One region of the Shewanella sp. SP2S2-6 genome, then DNA from elsewhere that is predicted to be linked to it. Evidence: riboswitches for the same ligand, from Rfam matches in the RefSeq annotation. Region 1 holds a riboswitch; the other holds the start of a gene.
The links. Region 1 has a riboswitch for lysine ahead of lysC (lysine-sensitive aspartokinase 3). Riboswitches for the same ligand answer to the same signal wherever they lie in the genome.
Positions count from the first base shown of each region.

Region 1 (6,731 bases):
TTACGGTGGGCCGCACGCACAGTTAGTGACCAATAGCTGGAGTGAGCAGGACTATTTTACCCAGTATCTGGTGCAGCAAGGCTATGTAGTATTCCAGTTGGATAACCGTGGCAGTGCGCACAGAGGCACTCGGTTTGAGCAGGTGATTTACCGTCATTTGGGCGAAGCTGAAGTGAATGATCAAAAAGTGGGGGTGGATTATTTACGGAGTCTGCCCTTTGTCGATGCCGATAATGTGGCGATTTACGGCCACAGTTACGGTGGTTATATGGCCTTGATGAGTTTATTTAAGGCGCCGGATTACTTTAAAGCCGCGATTTCGGGCGCACCTGTGACCGACTGGCGCTTGTATGACACGCATTATACTGAGCGTTACTTAGGTCATCCTGAAGCAAATGAAAAGGGTTATGAAGCCAGCAGCGTGTTCCCTTACGTGAAAAACTATCACGCAGGTTTGTTGATGTATCACGGTATGGCCGACGATAACGTCTTGTTTGAAAACAGCACTCGGGTGTATAAGGCGTTGCAGGATGAAGGCAAGTTATTCCAGATGATCGACTATCCGGGATCTAAACATTCGATGCGCGGCGAGAAAGTGCGTAATCACTTATACCGCTCATTAGCGGATTTCCTCGATAGACAGCTGAAAAGCGCTAAGTAACAGACATAAAAAAACCAGATCCTAGGATCTGGTTTTTTTTGTGAATCGATGCTTATCGAATCAATCCTGTTGCTAATGCGGGTGTCGCTTAGCGGGCAATTAGCCTTCTAAGTTACCGCAAAAGCGATAGCCTTCACCGTGAATAGTCGCGATGATTTCTGGCGTATCTGGCAAGCTTTCGAAATGCTTGCGGATACGACGGATAGTCACGTCTACAGTACGATCGTGTGGCTTAAGTTCACGGCCAGTCATTTTCATCAGTAGATCGGCACGAGTCAAAATTTTGCCTGGGTTTTCAACAAAGTGCAGCATAGCGCGGAATTCGCTACGTGGCAGTTTGTAGGATTCACCCTGTGGGCTCACTAATGAACGGCTGTTGATCTCTAAGCTCCAATCGTTGAAGCGATAGTATTCTACTGAGCTCTTTTCTTCGACTTCGGCACCAGCGCTGTTGACGCGAGTCAGAAGGTTACGAGCACGAATCGTCAATTCACGTGGGTTGAACGGCTTGGTAATATAATCGTCCGCGCCAATTTCAAGTCCAAGGATTTTGTCGACTTCGTTGTCACGACCTGTCAGGAAGATCAGACCGATGTTGTTGATTTCACGTAGTTCACGTGCCAACAACAGGCCATTCTTGCCTGGCAAGTTAATGTCCATAACGACCAAGTTAATTTTGTTTTCCTGCATAGCCTTATGCATTTCTGCGCCATCATTGGCCTCAGTTACCACATACCCTTCTGCCTCGAAAATACTTCTCAGCGTGTTACGGGTAACGGCTTCATCTTCAACGATCAGAATGTGCGGATTTTGCATATTATTTACCTAAATTTTAATCAGTTTATACTAACCAATAAGAGCAACTTACTTCGGGCTCTTATATTCATAAAAGCGTTGATACTTCCTTGAACTGCTTTGTGCTCAAAAGGAAAATCTTTACGGTGACATCTATATCTGGATGTAGATTAAGTGCACGTTTAAGTGTAATACGAGAAAACGTAATCAGTACCAACTTCGATAAGCAATAGTTAGAATAAGTTCCTTAACTATTGTTTTTTTTAAATGTTTAAAAGACAAATCAAATGTAGAACACATTTTAAACAGATGCCCGGTCAGTTCACGTTACTTAAAGCGATATATGTAACAAACTGTATTGAACGATAAGCATCTTGCTCAATCTGTTTCAACTCACCAGTACGTACATTGTACTCGTTTTAGTCATTTGTTAACAAATGAAATGTTAACAAATTTTAGGTGAGTCGGGGTTTTTACCATGATATTTACTTTAGCTATTGATTAGTATAACTAATGTATTTGCCATTCCTGTGAGCCAGTTCACGCCTCTTTGGATTTTACAATCACTCTGCTACACTAGCTTGGGTTCATTTTTCGATTAGACTACCAATGGACAATACGACTCAAGATTTGTGGCAATGTTACCAAGCGCCGTTATTTTTGCTGACTCAAGCATTATCCTGTGATTTTTCCTTTGCTGTTATTACCGCTCATAATCCCGCTTCAAAGCTGCTTTCTCCCAGTCAAAACCGTTTACTCGATCGCCAACTTCTCCGTGAAATTGAATTACTCGGCAGTCCCTATCGTGCTTTAGTGGGCGCGGCGCCGGATTTATCCCACATGGAAAAAAGCTGGGCCGTGTTTATCGATAGAACGATGGCGCTGCAATTGGGGAAGAAATTTAATCAATACGCGATTTATGTGGTCGAACAAGGGGAGGTGAGCTTAGTGCCATGCACTTTGGCCGGACATGATGAAGTGTGTTTAGGCAAATTTAGTGATTATGTGCAGCTGGTATACGAGTTGCCCGATTTAAGCACTTAGTTGTTTTCAAAATATTTTATTTAAATTATTCATTTGTTATGAAATTAGCATTGACTTCATTAGGGGTTTATTGCTACTTTTTTCGTCCCTTTCCCTAGGAAAGGAACAGAAGAGGAGCGTTAACTAGGTAGTCGGTCAGAGGAGCACAAACTCCAGCGATGACTGATGAGGGAGATTAACGCCGAGGCATAGATATGGTTGTTGCATGTTTATGTCGGTCGCTCAGGCTGAATCCTGACGATTGTCACCTGTAATTGGTGGAGAGCTTCTGGTGACGATTGCTGTTTCCCTTCTTTTGGGGTGCGTTATCATTGAGCACCAGGCTCTTCGAACGAAGTTAGTTCGGAGTGTGATCATGTTAGTTAATCAATATTTTATTCAATCTGCGTTTATTTCTTGCCCTACGTGTTTCACGGAGGTGCGCTAATGTCCCTCGTTGTCGCAAAATTTGGTGGCACCTCAGTCGCCGACTATAACGCTATGAATCGCTGTGCCGACATAGTGTTAGCTAATCCTCATTGCCGTTTAGTCGTGGTCAGCGCATCGAGTGGCGTGACCAATCTGTTAGTTGAATTGACCCAAGAATCGATTAACGACGATGGTCGATTACAGCGATTAAAACAAATTGCCCAAATTCAATATGCGATTTTAGATAAGCTCGGTCGCCCTAACGATGTGGCCGCCGCATTAGATAAATTATTGAGTCGCATGTCAGTATTGAGTGACGCGCTCGCATCACAACGCAGCAAAGCGACCATGGATGAGTTGTTGTCCCTCGGTGAGCAATGTTCTTCGGCGTTGTTTTCGGCGGTGATCCGCGAGAAAGGTGTTAACTCTAGTGCCTTCGATGTGCGTCGAGTATTACGTACCGACAGCCATTTTGGCCGCGCCGAACCCCAAGTTGAGCAGATTGCGACTTTAGCTCGTGATTATCTACAGCCACAGTTAGCGGAACAAGTGATTGTCACACAAGGCTTTATCGGTGCCGATGAAGCAGGTCAAACGACCACATTAGGCCGCGGTGGTAGTGATTATTCTGCAGCCCTGTTAGCCGAAGCGTTACGCGCCTCAGCGGTCGAGATTTGGACCGATGTAGCGGGGATTTATACAACCGATCCGCGTCTTGCGCCCAATGCTTTTCCGATTGCCGAGATCAGCTTTAATGAAGCCGCCGAGATGGCGACCTTTGGTGCCAAGGTATTGCATCCTGCGACCATTCTTCCTGCTGTTCGTCAACAAATTCAAGTGTTTGTTGGTTCAAGTAAAGAGCCTGAAAAGGGCGGGACTTGGATCCGTCATCAAGTGGAAGATGCGCCCGTATTCCGCGCTGTGGCTTTGCGCCGCGATCAAACCCTGTTAAATCTTCACAGCTTGCAAATGTTGCATGCGCAGGGCTTTTTAGCGGAAACCTTTGCGACATTGGCGCGACATAAGATCAGTGTGGATTTAATTACCACCTCAGAAGTGAACGTGTCTCTAACCCTCGATAAAACCGGTTCAGATTCTAGCGGTCAAGGTCTGTTGAGTGAGGCATTGTTGCAAGAATTATCACAGCATTGCCGGGTGCGCGTCGAAGATGGATTAGCCTTAGTGGCGATTATCGGTAACCGCATTGCGACCACGCCGGGTATTTGTCGCCGTGTGTTTGAAGTGTTAGAACCACACAATGTGCGGATGATTTGCCAAGGCGCCAGCCCACATAATCTGTGTGTGTTAGTGGCAGAATCGGAAGCGGCGCAAGTGGTGAAATCGCTGCATCAAAATCTGTTCGAAGGCGCTTAATATGCTGCCGACAACATCGTCTCTGCAAATTGGCGAGCTTGCCGCAGGGCAAGCGCTTACCTTGCCTATTTACCATTTTAAGCCGAGCGACGATAAGGCGACTGGCCCCAAAGTGTATATTCAGGCCAATGTCCACGGCGCTGAAGTGCAAGGTAATGCGGTGATTTATCAGTTGATGAAGCAGCTTGAACTCTGTGACATCCGCGGTGAAATCACCTTAGTGCCATTGGCGAATCCACTCGGGATCAACCAAAAAAGTGGTGAGTTTACCCTCGGCCGATTTGACCCTATTACAGGCGCGAATTGGAATCGTGAGTATTTGAATCATGCAATCGATTTGCCGACTTGGTATAGCGAACATGCCAAGCTCAGTGATAACGAGCTGATCCAAGCTTATCGCAGTACTTTGGTTGAAGCCTGTCAGCAAAAGTTGCGGCATGAGTGGGGCATTACTACTGGCCATAGACTCGCGGTTAATCTGCAGATTATGGCCCACAGCGCGGATATAGTGCTCGATCTGCACACAGGTCCTAAGTCTTGTAAGCACTTGTATTGTCCTGAATATGACTTAGCTGCTGCGCAGTTTTTGTCGATCCCTTATACGCTTGTTATCCCCAACACCTTTGGTGGTGCCATGGATGAGGCGGCGTTTTGTCCTTGGTGGCAATTAAGTGATTTTGCAAAAGCGCAGGGGCGAGATTTAGCCGTTGCTGTGTCAGCGTTAACCTTAGAATTGGCGAGCCAAGAGCGCGTCTGTCTTGAGGATGCGTTGGTTGATGCCCAAGGGATTTTGGCGTATTTAAGCCACAGAGGTGTGATCGCTGAAACCGTTGCGCCCGCTAAAATGCAGCGCTTTGGTTGTTACCTTAAGGACTATAAAAAGTATCACGCGCCAAGTTCAGGGTTAGTGGAGTACCGCGCGCCAGTGGGTGAACCACTGGCTGCGGGACAGCCCTTAGTCAATTTACTGCGTATGGATTTATACGGTACGGCGGATGAGCTAAAAACGGTCAGTTTGCCCCAGGACTGCGTGCCGATTTTGCACTTTGCTTCGGCATCAGTGCACCAAGGGACAGAGCTTTATAAAGTCATGACTCATGTGTTTGAGTTGCCGACGACATAATCGCCCGCTTAGAGCATAAGCATTAGCTCATAACAATTAGCTTATCGGACTGAGAGAAAACAACGCCAATCCTAATCGATTGGCATTGTTGTTTTTAAGGTAGCTATAACCACTTAAATCGATAAAACAGCGCCATTTGTAGGGCGACGAGTGAGATTAATATGCCGCAGAAGGTGGCGAAGGCCCAAGTGTTGTCGGCGCCCGGTATGCCGCCAATATTGACCCCGAGTAAGCCGGTTAAAAAGCCTAATGGTAAGAAAATTGCCGACACTAAGGATAAGAAATATAAGCGTTTATTGAGCTGTTCCGATTGTTGGCTGAGTAATTCTTCCTGAGTCACATTTGCCCTGTCGCGCAGGGCATCGAGATCTTCAATGGTGCGGATAAGCTTATCGTTTGTTTCCCTGAGTTTAAGTCGCTCCGAATCGTTAAACAGACTAACTTGCTCGGAAATCATTTTTGAAAAGGCTTCACGCTGGGGCGCTAAATAACGGCGAATGGCGACAGTTTGGCGGCGCAGTTCGGCGATATCGGTGCGTAAGTCTTTTACATTGCCAGAGACAACGAGCTCTTCTAAATCAGAGAGTTGTTCTTCTAACTTATCGATGAACTCGACTTTACGGTTAGTGAGTCGCTCGCAGACAGCGACGATAAAGTCACCCGTAGTTGCAGGCCCATTGCCCTCAAGGATCAACTCGGCGACATCTTTGACCGACTGTAACTCGCGATCGCAGGTGGATATGATCCGCTGTTTATCGGCATAAATACGCACGGCCACCATGTCTTCGGGAGCCGAATTGGGGTTGAGGTTGACGCCGCGTAACGCGAGCAATATGCCTTCGCCGGCGATAACGGCGCGGGGGCGAGTATCTTGGGCGAGTAGGGCATCACTCTCGACCTTCGGCAGGCCGCTATTGAGTATCCAGTGGCGCGCCTTTTTATTGCGATAGCGAAGATGCAACCAGAGTAGGCCATCCTGCGGGTTCCATTTTTCAATTTGCTCTAGGCTTAAGGTAGAACCCGCTTGGGCGCCACTCAGCACTAAGCTGTAGATAAATCCTTCGTGCATATCGCATTCCATATCTCTTTCAAAATCATATAAACAAGCTAACTGATTTTGTCATGAAAATGAAGTCAGTACTTGTGCTTAACGGATAAGAGGCCAACGCCAATAGAGTTAAATCGGCTGTGCTGCGTGGGGCGAGCAACTTCGCCAAGGATAGGTTAAAATTAGCATTAGTAGGCTTAGAGCAAAGAGACAATAAAATGGAATACGAATTTCGGCGCAACAGTTTAACCGGCACTTTTCTGGCCAGCTTTAGCATG
Region 1 covers NZ_JAUOEQ010000005.1:140,717-147,447, forward strand. Annotated here, with positions in the region: gene Q4Q57_RS06115 (S9 family peptidase) at 1-661, shown strand, start outside; gene arcA (two-component system response regulator ArcA) at 761-1,477, opposite strand; gene Q4Q57_RS06125 (DUF3293 domain-containing protein) at 2,066-2,500, shown strand; lysine riboswitch at 2,602-2,776, shown strand; gene lysC (lysine-sensitive aspartokinase 3) at 2,927-4,282, shown strand; gene Q4Q57_RS06135 (M14 family metallopeptidase) at 4,284-5,405, shown strand; gene Q4Q57_RS06140 (zinc transporter ZntB) at 5,509-6,474, opposite strand; gene Q4Q57_RS06145 (YacL family protein) at 6,672-6,731, shown strand, end outside.

Region 2 (6,731 bases), on a different contig from region 1:
AGTTTGCGCTATCGCAATACCGGCAACATTTGTGGTGCGACTCTTGGCATCGACCATACGACCTTGAATGCCGTCATCGGCCATCCACAGCGTAAAGCGGCTAAGACCATTGATGCCCGCGGCGCTCAAATCGGCAGTAAAGCTTAATCGACCGTCGTCATCTAATTTAAGTTGGCTGAGTGCGATACTTTGCTCGCCACTGCTTAAGCTGCCTTGGATTTTGGGTTTATCACCTTTGCTCGCATCTTGCAGCGATAAATCCAGCGTGAGGTTATTGAGGCTTAATTGGTAATCCCCCAGTAATCTTGCTTGGGGCAGTGAGCGAAGACTTTGCTGCTGACCTTGCAACCAAACACTGTAGATCTGGCCATCTTTAAAGATATTGCCTTTAGTGATAACAAAGTCTGCCATGTAACCGGGTGCGAGTTTGCCGGTAAAATCTGCGGTGCCTGTCATCTCGGCGGCTTGGGTGGTCAGTGCAGCTAAGGCTTGATCTTCACTCAAACCTTGGACAATGGCTTGGCGCAGTCGCGGCCAAAAAGCATCGGTCTTAATACCAAATTGTGTTAGTGCGAAAGGAATACCTGCTTTGGCAACTTCTGCTGGATTGGTTGGCGCACGTTCCCACTGTCTTAAATCCGCCAGGGATACTTCGCGATCGGCATCATCTGTCCCGACATCGGGCGCCTGTGGATAGTTTAAAGGTAAGATTAACGGGTAGTTCAGCGCCTTTAACTCATTGATGCGCGAGTATTCTTGACCATTACCGAGCAGGTTGGCTGGCAATTTATGTTCTTTGAGTAAATGGGCGGCACGCAATTGATCGTTGAGATTTTTGGTTTCAAAGATAATTTGCTTATCGGCTAAATTATCTAAGCGCTCAAAGGCGATATTAAATTCGACTTGATTGTTTATTGCGCCATTGGCCGATTTGTTTTTATTTTGGTTATACCAATTGGCGTCGGCAAAGGTTTGTCTAATAAGCGCAATACTGCCCATTAATGATGACGGATAATCTTGTTCAGATGAGCCTTTATCAAATGCCATAAAAGGTTGACTGCGGGCACGATAAATCACTTCGTTGGCGGTTTTGTCTGCTAATGACAGACTGACAGCCGTCCCTCGGAAAATTCCGTCGAGTTTGCTACTTTGCACACTCGTAAAGCCATTATTGATCCACTCTTTAGCGCGTTCTTTATTGGGATAAACGTAATTAAACCATTCTTTTTCAGAATGAATTGCACCATTGTCTGCATTACCGCCGATACGTTTAATATCGTAGACAGGACGAGTGAGCCCAAGTTTTGGATATTCGAACTCAATCCCATAATCGGTGAAAGGATCGATAAATCCGGGGTAAATAGTATAACCACTCAAATCGATTTTAAATGCGCCAGCGGGAATGTCACCGTGCTCAATAATGGCTTTAATTCGATTATTTTCAACCAATAAAGTGGCATCGCTTAAACGCTTACCCGGCGCAATGATTAATTCAGCATGGGTAAAAGCCGTGAGTTTATTGGAGGTTGTCCCTGTATTGATTTGGGCATATGTGGTCTGTGAGACTAAGCTAGCGATCATGCTGCAGCTTATAATTATCTTATTGTTTATCTGCATTATTTTATTCAATCGGGTGAGGGTGAATAAAGAGTAACTGAAAGCAGATGTAAATACTAAGGTTGAATTGTAACGCAATTTGAGCGGGAATGAGGCGTGGATTAACGCTTGTTGTTTTAGATTGCAACCAATAATGGATATAAAAAAGCCCGCAATGAATGCGAGCTTTTATGCAAATAGGTGTTGGTTACTCGAACCGCCACACCGAATTGGATTAGATTAAGAAATCTTCCATAGAACGACCTTTGTTGATCTCGTTCTTAAATACGGTTGGCATACGGCCTTGGCCAGTCCACTGAACCATTTCACCGTTAACTTCGATTTGGTATTTAGCTGGACGAGGAGCGCGTTTTTTCGCGGTTGCTTTAACAGCTACGCCACCTAAGTCATCAATGGATAAACCAACGGCTTCCATTTGTTGACGGATTTCTTCAATCTTAGCATTACGAGCTGCCATGGCTTGTTCTTCTTCCTCAGCCATAGACTCGCGTTCTACTAAAATTTTATCTAATTTGTCGGCTAAATCACGTAACTCTTCAACGCTAAGTTCTTTAACTGCTGCTTTAAAACGACGGCCGTGAGTTAATATCTCTAAAAATTCGCTCATATCTATTTTCGTCCCACTCTAATTTTTAATACAGGATAATGGTGAACAACAGCTAAATGATAGAAACTAATATAGCTCGAATCAAATAAAATTATGCGTTTTAAGTAAATTAAATATTATTTATATTTTGAACTTTTCTTATTTCCTCAAATAAGTGTTCAAAAAAGTAGCCGTTGCTGAGGATTAAAAAATGCAAACAGGCGTTTGACTTTGGTTGACGTTAACGTTAACAGGACGTAAAGTTGCTCTATCCTGCATTGGTATTAACCAATGTTTTGTCCATGTACATGAAAGTGTAGGAAGGAAACCCTATGAAAGTATTGGTGCCCGTTAAGCGCGTTGTTGATGCCAATGTGAAGGTCAGGGTCAAAGCTGACAATACAAGTGTTGACACTGCAAACCTAAAAATGGCGTTGAACCCTTTTTGTGAAATCGCAGTAGAAGAAGCGGTTCGTTTAAAAGAAGCGGGTAGCGCTACTGAAGTGGTTGTTGTCAGTATTGGTAATAAAGCCGTGCAAGAACAATTACGTACCGCGCTCGCATTAGGCGCAGACCGTGCGATTCATATCGATACTGAAGAAGAACTGGTGCCAGTATCTATTGCCAAATTGCTCAAAGCGGTACAAGACAAAGAACAAGCTGAACTGGTGATTTTTGGTAAGCAATCTATCGATGGCGATAACAATCAAACCGGTCAAATGTTCGCGGCGCTGATGGATATGCCACAGGCGACCTTTGCTTCTGAAATCAAATTAGAAGGTCAATCTGTGCAAGTTGCTCGTGAAGTTGACGGTGGTATGCAAACCTTACTTATGCCGTTACCTGCAGTTGTGACTGCCGATCTACGTTTGAACGAACCTCGTTATGCTTCACTGCCTAACATTATGAAAGCCAAGCGTAAGCCATTAGAAGTTTTTACCGTGGCTGATTTGGGCGTGACGTTAAAAAGTCACCAAACGGTTGTGAAGGTCACTCCGCCAGCAGAACGTAAAGCAGGCATCATGGTAGCGTCGGTAGCTGAGCTAGTTGAAAAGTTAAAAAATGAAGCGAAGGTGATCTAAATGGCCATTTTAGTATTAGCTGAACATGATAATGCCGCACTGAAACTCGATACGGCAAAAATCGTCACTGCCGCCCGCGCCATTGGCGATGAAGTGCACGTATTGGTTGCGGGTCACCAATGTGGTGCGGTTGTCCAAGCTGCACAAGCGCTACAAGGCGTTAGCCAAGTGCTCGTTGCCGATGCCAGCGTGTATGAAGCGCATTTAGCGGAAAATTTTGCCAAATTGCTGGTGGACTTAGCGCCAAACTATGGCCACATTCTGGCTTCTGCTTCGAGCTTAGGTAAGGACACGCTTCCGCGTGTGGCAGCATTATTAGATGTTGCGCAAATCTCTGAAGTCATTACCGTCGTCAGTGCGGACACCTTTGTGCGCCCTGTGTATGCGGGTAACGCCTTAGCGACAGTGCAAAGCCATGATGCCATCAAAGTGATGACAGTACGCGCCAGTGCCTTTGATGCTGCGCCAGAAGGTAACAGCGCGGCTGTGACGACACTCGATAAAGTGTTTGAAGCGAGAACTCAGTTTGTTTCTCAATCCTTGACGGTATCAGCCCGTCCAGAATTAGGTAATGCTGGCATTATCGTTTCTGGCGGCCGTGGTATGGGCAGTGGTGAAAACTTCGGCATGTTAGAGCAGCTTGCTGACAAGCTCGGTGCTGCGGTTGGCGCATCACGCGCGGCAGTTGACGCAGGCTTTGTGCCTAACGATTTACAAGTGGGCCAAACTGGTAAAATCGTTGCGCCTAACTTGTATATTGCCGTGGGGATTTCTGGCGCGATTCAACATTTAGCGGGCATGAAAGACGCGAAAGTCATCGTTGCTATTAACAAAGACGCGGAAGCGCCTATTTTCCAAGTTGCCGATTATGGCTTAGTTGCCGATTTATTTGAGGCGGTTCCTGAGCTGATCACAAGTCTCGGTTGATTTAATCTGTGATCTAGGTCACATTAAGTGGCTTTGCGGTGGCATCTGCTAAGCCGCTTATGTTTTTATGTGCCTCACGCCCGCGTACGGGCGTTCTTAGAAGTAGAGGCGCGCCAAATATTAGTAGTGATCAGTAGGGTGATTCCGTTGATCGATTGCGAAAGGATTTGGTGCCGAAGTGGTTCGATTTATCACGATCAACTGCTGGGGTTGCACTTAATAGGTGTAACACTGCCATAGTATTTTCCGATACGGATGTTGGAAATAGTTACTATGGAGCGCTACTGATAGGACAGGTGACCTTGGGTATCTATTGCCTTTCCCCACCAGTTCAGTCGCCCTCCATTCGTATTTAACGAAGATAATAATCAATGACTGTTATGAATTATGCCGATTCGGCACTTTCCTTGCTGCCGCCTGCGGTGGCTATTGTGTTGGCGATCTTAACTCGCCGTGTACTGCTTTCTTTGGGGTTAGGGATTTTAATTGGTGCTTTATTGCTCAATCAATTTTCACCTGTAGCGACGGGTGAATTTGTATTTAATGGCGTTAAAGGACTTTTTTGGACGGGCGAAGGCCTTAATTCGTGGAACTTATATATTCTCGGTTTCTTAATTGTACTGGGAATGATCACAGCGTTAATTACTGTCAGTGGCAGCGCGCGGGCTTTTGCCGATTGGGCGCGTTTACATATACGTAATAAACGTGACGCTAAACTATTAACCATGTTTTTAGGGTGTGTGGTTTTTATTGACGACTATTTCAATAGCTTAGTCGTAGGTTCGGTCGCTAGACCTGTTACCGACCGTTATTATATTTCCCGCGCTAAGTTAGCTTATTTATTAGATTCGACTGCCGCTCCTGTGTGCGTTATTTCTCCTGTATCAAGTTGGGGCGCCTATATTATTGCGCTTATTGGTGGAATATTAACGGCCCATGGTTTTGCTGATACGGGTCATTTGAGTATTTTTATTCAAATGATCCCAATGAATTTCTACGCAATCTTCTCTTTGTTATTATTACTTTTCGTAGTTTTTATGGGATTAGATGTTGGGCCAATGCGCGAGCATGAACTCAATGCCCAACGTGGTAATTTATACGATGAGTCAAAAGGATTACCGCCAGGGGCGAATGCGGATTTACCTGAGGCCGAAACCGGTAAGATCTTAGGATTATTCCTGCCGATTACTGTGTTGGTATTTGCGACCCTGTATTTTATGATTAACAGTGGCGCTCAAGTACTTGCCGCTGAAGGGATTGAATTTAATATTATTTCAGCGTTTGAGAAAACCGATGTCAGTTCATCCCTTTTCTTTGGTGCATTAATCGGTTTAGCGATTTCGCTGATATTGAATTTAGTCCAAGGCGTTGAGAAATCCCTGATAGTCAAAGGCATAGTGCAGGGCGCCCGTTCTATGCTGCCAGCTATTTATATTTTGTTATTTGCTTGGACCATCGCTGGCGTGATTGGTCAACTCGAAACCGGCAAGTTTATGGCGAGTCTCGCGACGGGTAATATTCCGTTCGCCTTTTTGCCAGCGCTTATGTTTGTGTTAGCGGGTATTACTGCGTTCTCAACTGGTACTAGTTGGGGCACGTTCGGTATTATGTTACCGATTGCTGCGGATATGGCGATGGGAAGTCACACTGGCATGATGTTGCCTATGCTTGCCTCTGTGCTGGCTGGCGCGGTATTTGGCGATCACTGTTCACCGATTTCCGATACTACGATTTTGTCGTCTACGGGCGCGAGTTGTCACCATATCGACCATGTGGTCACTCAGTTACCCTATGCACTGATTGCGGCGTTTATTAGCTTAACGGGTTATGTTGTACTTGGATTTACTGAATCAGTCTCTGCGGGTTTAGTCGCGTGTGCGCTAGTATTTGTGCTCAGTGTTATTGTGCTGAAAATTAAGTCTAAAAGTGTTTAACACGTAAGTTACGACTATTTTTATTTTAAACATGTAGGCGCAATACCAGTATTTTGAATCTAGAGTTTTGTAACATTGCGAATGCATAAGCATTAAGGCACAAGCTAAGGTTTGTGCCTTTTTTCATCTATAATGAAACGGGTTATGATTAGTAAAGGATAAGTGTGCGACCTAAAAATCATGATGACTACCAGCAGGATGCACTTATTGAGTTCAATCGGGATATCACTTGGCGCATGTTTACTGGTGCCCTCATTTATGTTGCCTGCTGGAGCTGTATTGTTATTCCTTACAATGTGCTATTAGGCAATATTATTCCTTGGGAATTGATGTGGGTATGCTTTGCATTCTTGGCGTCATCTGGCGTAATTCGTTTGAGTTTTGTATATGATTTTTATGTGAAATCTAAGAAAGATCCGCATACCAATCGTTTAGGGCTTTATGTGGGATTGTTAGCCAATAGTGCCACTTGGAGTGGAGTGACTGCTTTTATTGTCTACCATCCAGAGTTTGAGTCTATGGGTCATTTCATTATGGTTATTTTTGGCATTTTATATGCCTTTATTAGCCTGAGTCTCTGTATCG
Region 2 covers NZ_JAUOEQ010000030.1:10,832-17,562, reverse strand. Annotated here, with positions in the region: gene Q4Q57_RS17070 (amidohydrolase family protein) at 1-1,617, opposite strand, end outside; gene Q4Q57_RS17065 (H-NS family nucleoid-associated regulatory protein) at 1,832-2,224, opposite strand; gene Q4Q57_RS17060 (electron transfer flavoprotein subunit beta/FixA family protein) at 2,536-3,285, shown strand; gene Q4Q57_RS17055 (electron transfer flavoprotein subunit alpha/FixB family protein) at 3,286-4,212, shown strand; lysine riboswitch at 4,308-4,504, shown strand; gene Q4Q57_RS17050 (Na+/H+ antiporter NhaC family protein) at 4,584-6,146, shown strand; gene Q4Q57_RS17045 (GGDEF domain-containing protein) at 6,311-6,731, shown strand, end outside.
Region 2: another riboswitch for lysine. It lies ahead of Q4Q57_RS17050 (Na+/H+ antiporter NhaC family protein); the one in region 1 lies ahead of lysC (lysine-sensitive aspartokinase 3).